2 regions of the Bacillus paralicheniformis genome follow, and region 1 is predicted to be linked to the other one. Evidence: a T-box and tRNA genes for the amino acid it is inferred to sense, from the RefSeq annotation. Region 1 holds a T-box; the other holds one or more tRNA genes.
What was found. A T-box is a leader RNA that pairs with one kind of tRNA and senses whether it is charged. The one in region 1 lies ahead of CP943_RS15375 (valine--tRNA ligase), so its partner is inferred to be a tRNA-Val.
Positions count from the first base shown of each region.

Region 2: it has a tRNA-Val gene. The T-box ahead of CP943_RS15375 (valine--tRNA ligase) is inferred to sense a tRNA for this amino acid. The anticodon was not compared.

Region 1 is NZ_CP023665.1:3,012,350-3,015,759, reverse strand. It holds gene ysxE (spore coat protein YsxE) at 1-831, shown strand, start outside; gene CP943_RS15380 (hypothetical protein) at 850-1,041, opposite strand; T-box leader at 1,208-1,440, shown strand; gene CP943_RS15375 (valine--tRNA ligase) at 1,501-3,410, shown strand, end outside.
Region 2 is NZ_CP023665.1:209,422-212,831, forward strand. It holds gene murQ (N-acetylmuramic acid 6-phosphate etherase) at 1-422, opposite strand, end outside; gene CP943_RS01195 (2-thiouracil desulfurase family protein) at 597-1,049, opposite strand; tRNA gene CP943_RS01200 (tRNA-Glu) at 1,234-1,308, shown strand; tRNA gene CP943_RS01205 (tRNA-Val) at 1,473-1,548, shown strand; tRNA gene CP943_RS01210 (tRNA-Thr) at 1,608-1,680, shown strand; tRNA gene CP943_RS01215 (tRNA-Tyr) at 1,689-1,773, shown strand; tRNA gene CP943_RS01220 (tRNA-Gln) at 1,778-1,849, shown strand; gene rocF (arginase) at 1,975-2,889, shown strand; gene sigW (RNA polymerase sigma factor SigW) at 3,113-3,410, shown strand, end outside.

The DNA.
Region 1 (3,410 bases):
CCCGTCTATCGAAACCGCACGGGCGAATTTTTAACGCAAGCCGGAGAAGATGTCTGTTATCTCATGCCTTGGCTTACCCTTGAAAGAGAGGAAGAGCGTGACCAAAAACACGAATATATGTTTAAAGAAATCGCTCTTCTTCACCAGCGAACGGAAAAAGAGCTCGGTGTGAGGCGGGAAGAAATACTCGGGCACTATGAACGGACAAAACGGAAATGGGAACAGCAAAAACAGAAATATGAAGAATTCATCTCAAGAGCGGAAAACGAATGGTATATGTCCCCGTTCCAGCTTCAGGCAGCCATGTATTTCAAAGAGACGATATCAGCTGCAGACTTTGCGCTTGCCCGCCTTGAAGAGTGGTATGAGACCATGAAAGACAAAGAGTCTTCGAGAATGGTTTTAAACCACGGGCAGCTGTCCGTCCGGCATTTTCTCTATAACGATACCGGAACGGGTTACTTTACGAACTTTGAGAAAGCGGGACACGGGCCCCCAGCGAACGATCTCATCGTATTTTTCACAAGAATGTTTAAGACGAATCCCGTGATGTGCACGGAATGTGTAAACTGGTTTTATACGTATCACAATGTCTATCCTTTGCGGGAGGAAGAAATCAGCTTATTCCTCAGCTATATGGCTTACCCCGGGCCTGTATACGGTGTGCTGAACCGCTACGACCTTGAGAAGGGGCCCGGAGAAAAAGAAGCCTGTACAATGCTTTTGAAGGCGTACTGGCAAATGAAAAACGCCGAACCGCTTGTGATGAGCATTCACGAGACGGAAGAAAACAGAAAACTGCAGGAAGAAACAGAGTCCCCATCATCATGATGCGGACTTTTTTCGTGCTTATATCCAGTCAAGGTGAAAGGCGCACGCAAGGAATATGAGAATGCCCAAAAGGAGGACATCAAATGTGGTCGGAAAGATGATCGTGCGTATGCCCTGGAAGATCGTGATCGGGAGGACGACTTGAACAGCAACAAGCCTGACTTGCTTCAGCCACGGCTGGAATGAATGTGTGTTGAATTTTTTTCGCATCTTATGCCTCCTCTCTTATCGTTACAGCATCATATGAGGAAAAGGAGCTTGTGTGCATGGCCCAGTATCGTATAAAACAAGAGAAAAACGGAAAAGATGATTGACGAAAATGAAAAAGATTTAGTAATATAAGAAAAAGAAAAAGTACGTGCTGAAAAGTCAATGATCACCCGCTTTGAATGGGAAGAGTACAAAAACAGACGCTTGCAGAGAGGGAAGCCGGTTCGCTGAAAGGCTCCCAGTCAGTCTTTTTTGGAAGGTCGCCCAGGAGCGCAATTTCTCGAACAAAAAGTAGAGAAATTCGGGAAAGTCCCGTTATCCCATTTAAGTGCGTGAATGCGTTTTTTTCGCATTCATGAAAAAAGGTGGTACCGCGAGAGAGTTCTCTTCGTCCTTTTAACAGGATCGAGAGGGCTCTTTTTTATTGTTCAGCCGTTTAATACTGTTGGAGGTTTGAAAATGGATAATCAAGAACTGACGATGCCGACAAAATACGATCCGTCTGCAGTTGAAAAAGACAGATACGACTATTGGGTGAACGGCAAATTTTTTGAAGCGAAAAACGACCCTGAAAAAGAACCGTACACCGTTGTCATTCCCCCGCCGAATGTGACGGGTAAGCTGCACTTGGGGCATGCTTGGGATTCCACCTTGCAGGATATCGTGACAAGAATGAAACGGATGCAGGGCTATGACGTGCTCTGGCTGCCGGGTATGGATCACGCCGGTATTGCAACTCAGGCAAAAGTAGAAGCGAAGCTTCGCGAAGAAGGAAAAACGCGCTATGATCTCGGCCGCGAAAAATTCCTTGAAGAAACATGGAAATGGAAAGAGGAATATGCCGATTTTATTCGCAGCCAATGGGCGAAAATCGGGCTTGGCCTTGACTATTCAAGGGAGCGTTTCACCCTTGATGAAGGGCTTTCTAAAGCGGTTCGCGAAGTATTTGTGAAGCTATATGAAAAAGGGCTGATTTACCGCGGAGAATATATCATTAACTGGGACCCGGCCACTAAAACGGCTCTGTCTGACATCGAAGTCATCTATAAAGACGTACAAGGCGCGTTCTATCATATGCGCTATCCGCTGAAAGACGGTTCAGGCTCGATTGAAATTGCGACGACCCGTCCGGAAACGATGCTCGGCGATACAGCGGTTGCGGTACATCCGGAAGACGAGCGGTACAAACACCTAATCGGAAAAACGGTTATTCTGCCGATCACAGGAAGGGAAATTCCGATTGTCGGAGACGACTACGTCGATATGGAATTCGGCTCAGGTGCCGTCAAAATTACACCTGCCCATGATCCGAACGACTTTGAAATCGGAAACCGCCACAACCTTGAACGCATTCTCGTTATGAATGAAGACGGCACAATGAATGACAAGGCGCTTCAATATAAAGGCATGGACCGTTTTGAATGCCGCAAGCAGATCGTGAAAGATCTTCAGGAAGAGGGCGTGCTGTTCAAGATTGAAGAACATACGCATTCGGTCGGCCACAGCGAACGCAGCGGAGCAGTCGTTGAGCCGTATTTGTCAACGCAGTGGTTCGTGCAAATGCAGCCGCTTGCCGATGCCGCCATCGAATTGCAAAAAAGCGAAGGAAAAGTCAACTTCGTCCCTGACCGTTTTGAAAAAACGTATCTGCACTGGATGGAAAATATCCGCGACTGGTGCATTTCCCGCCAGCTTTGGTGGGGCCACCGTATTCCTGCGTGGTACCATAAAGAAACGGGGGAAATCTATGTGGGCGCTGAAGCTCCTGAAGATGCCGAAAACTGGGAGCAGGACAAAGACGTTCTTGACACATGGTTCAGTTCCGCTCTTTGGCCGTTTTCAACGATGGGCTGGCCGGATATCGATGAGGAAGATTTCAAGCGTTACTATCCGACGAACGTCCTTGTCACAGGATACGATATCATTTTCTTCTGGGTATCCAGAATGATCTTCCAAGGTATCGAATTTACCGGAGAACGTCCGTTTAAAGATGTTTTGATCCACGGGCTTATCCGCGATGACCAGGGCCGCAAAATGAGCAAATCGCTCGGAAACGGCGTCGATCCGATGGATGTGATCGATAAGTACGGAGCGGATTCGCTGCGCTACTTCCTTGCGACGGGAAGCTCTCCAGGGCAGGATTTACGCTTCAGCTTTGAAAAAGTGGAGTCAACATGGAATTTTGCGAACAAGATTTGGAACGCATCAAGGTTCGCCCTGATGAACATGGACGGCATGACATACGAAGAGCTTGATCTGTCAGGAGAAAAATCAGTTGCCGATAAGTGGATTTTAACAAGGTTGAACGAAACGATTGAAACTGTGACACAGCTGGCTGACAAGTACGAATTCGGCGAGGTTGGCCGCCA
Region 2 (3,410 bases), 1.6 Mb from region 1:
ATTCCGATTACGGTATCATTGTTTGAGAGGTTAACGGCTGATAAATCCCGTCTGCCGAATGCCTCGTGATCTTCAGCGCCTTCGACGGCTTTGTACAGAGCTTTTTCTCCTCCTGCAATGATGCCAATGACCGACTCGGGAGATATGCTGAACGTCGGCGGGCATTCAGCTGCATCGAGTACGCCGAGTCTCCCGCTTGTACCGGCACCGATGTAGATGATCCGTCCCCCTTTCTTTAACGACCCGACGGCGAAGTCAACGGCGGTCTTAACTTCTGGTAAGACTTCTTGTACAGCTTCGGCCACAGTTTTGTCTTCATCATTGATGATTTTCAAAATATCAATCGTCTTTGCCTGGTGAATGCGCCTGGATCTTTCATTCCGGCGTTCGGTCGTTAATGAACCTAAATGGCTGTTTTCCATCGACAACTCCTCCTGATAATGAAGTGCATATATTTCTTAATTTTCAGTATATTAAGAGTGGAATATTATTTCAATAACAAAAGGTAAATATTAAAATTTTATTTCAATGAAGTTCTAAACAACGGATTGCCGACATAAAATAAAGCGCAGATGAACTGCGCTTATGTTCAGGTATTACAGCTCGTCTATTTGGTGTTCGGAAATCACGCGGAAGCCTTCTTTTTTCAGAAGCGCCGCCGTAACGCCGTTGCCGGCTATTTTTTGGCTTGAGAAACTTCCATCGTATATATGGCTGCTGCCGCAAGACGGGCTGTTTTCCTTCAACACGATCGTATCAGCCTTGATTTGCCTTGCCATCTCCAATGTTAGATAAGCTCCTTTTATATACAGGTCTGTTACGTCTTTTCCCGATTGTGTGTTGATCACCGCCCTGCCGTCTAAAACGTCTTCTCCCGACCCGCCTATAATTTCGGCCGGTTCCCTTGGCGTTTGAAATCCGCCGAGCAGCTCGGGACAAGCAATCACCGCTTTTTTTTCTTCAACAAGCTTATTGATTTTCCCCACATAGCTGTGCGATCCGTTATAGCGGCATTCCACCCCGGCCAGACATGAACTTACCAGTATCATTTTTCGCGTCCCCTCTCTTGCACATCAGATAGCCCTATTTTAAACAAAATTTCTGCGTTTTTCTCAATGTTTATGAATAAAAAATTTGAAAATAAAAATTTTAATTTACCCCTTTACAAATGGGGAGGAACCTGTATATAATAACTTTTGTCAGCTTTACGAGAGCTGCTTGAAACACGATGATGGCCCGTTGGTCAAGTGGTTAAGACACCGCCCTTTCACGGCGGTAACACGGGTTCGAATCCCGTACGGGTCACCATTCTTTTTTGGACAGCACGCTGCGAATGCCGGAATTTTTAAAAGGAAGGCATGCTAAGGTCGCAACGTCCTGTTGCAACGCGCACTTGTACTTTAAAGGCAAGGAAGGCATGCTAAGATCGCAACGTCCTGTTGCAACGCATGCACTTGTACGTCCTGTACTGCGGAGGATTAGCTCAGCTGGGAGAGCATCTGCCTTACAAGCAGAGGGTCGGCGGTTCGATCCCGTCATCCTCCACCATTTTTTCGGATCGGTTTTTGTCACAACCGCGCCGGTAACTGCATAAGATACCGTATCATGCCGGTCTAGCTCAATTGGTAGAGCAACTGACTTGTAATCAGTAGGTTGGGGGTTCAAGTCCTCTGGCCGGCACTGTTTTTGGAGGGGTAGCGAAGTGGCTAAACGCGGCGGACTGTAAATCCGCTCCCTCAGGGTTCGGCGGTTCGAATCCGTCCCCCTCCACCATTATTGGGCTATAGCCAAGCGGTAAGGCAACGGACTTTGACTCCGTCATGCGCTGGTTCGAATCCAGCTAGCCCAGTTTTTGGACATCCTGTTAGGATGTCCTTTTTATTTTGTCTTTTTTGTATAACTATTCAAAAAAATGTCTTGTTGAGTCAATTCCGAATTGGAAGGTACAATGAAGGTCTGAAAGGGGGATATCATATGTTAAAACAGCAGATTTCAATGATCGGCGTACCGATGGATCTCGGTCAGCTGAGGCGGGGAGTCGATATGGGACCGAGCGCGATTCGCTGTGCCGGTGTTAATGAACGGTTGGAAAGCCTTTGTCAGGATATTGAAGACCTCGGCGATATGACAATCGGGCAAAGAGAGGATGAGAAAGAAGGCGGGGAGCCGGCATCTGAAGAGCTGAGAAACTTGAAAGCGATTACAAAAGCGAGTGCAAAACTTGCTGAGACCGTTGATAAGATCGTGGCTTCAGGTGCTTTTCCGCTCGTGCTGGGCGGTGACCACAGCATAGCGATCGGAACGCTAGCCGGCCTTGTGAAGCATTATCAAAACCTGGGTGTGATCTGGTATGATGCCCATGCTGATTTAAATACGAAAGAAACGTCTCCTTCAGGCAATATTCACGGCATGCCGCTCGCCATCAGCCTGGGGATCGGCCATGAAGGGCTGACAGGCATCTATGGAAAAGAAACGAAAATTAAAGCGGAGAACATCGTCATCATCGGTGCGAGGTCACTTGATGACGGGGAAAAAGAATTGATTCGCGACAAAGGGATCAAAGTGTATACAATGCATGAAATCGACCGCCTCGGTATGACGAGGGTGATGGAAGAAACGATAGACTATTTGCGCGGCAGAACGGACGGTGTCCATCTGTCACTCGATTTAGACGCGCTTGATCCGAACGATGCCCCGGGTGTCGGAACCCCGGTAGCGGGAGGCATCAGCTACAGGGAAAGCCACCTGGCGATGGAAATGCTGGAAGAATCGAAGCTGATTACGTCCGCTGAGTTTGTCGAAGTCAACCCGATATTGGATGAGAAAAACAGGACGGCTGAAGCGGCAGTCGCCTTAATGGGGTCGCTGTTTGGCGAAAAGCTGCTTTAGGTGCGGTTGAAGAGCGGCCTTAGGCTGCTTTTTTTATAAAAAAGTCTCAGTTTCATAATATTTAGATTGTATAATAATTTTAAGCTAATATTAAGCGCATGATCCCTGTCAAAGCATCTACACCCTGCCAAAAATTTGATAAACTATTTTTATGAATTTAATGAAACCTTATAAAAATCAATTCGTATACATAAAGACCGGTGAAGGCAGAGGTTAGATAAATATGGAAACAATGATTAAAAAAAGAATCAAACAGGTGAAAAAAGGCGATCGTAATGCATTTGCAGACATCGTGGATATTTACAAAGACAAAATTTATCAGCTTTGCTACCGTATGCTCGGCAATGCGCATGAGGCGGAAGATATTGCGCAGGAAGCGTTTATCAGAGCATACGTGAATATCGACAGTTTTGATATCAACCGGAAATTTTCCACATGGCTTTATCGAATCGCAACCAATTTGACCATCGATCGTATCCGTAAAAAAAAGCCGGACTATTACTTGGATGCAGAGGTGGCGG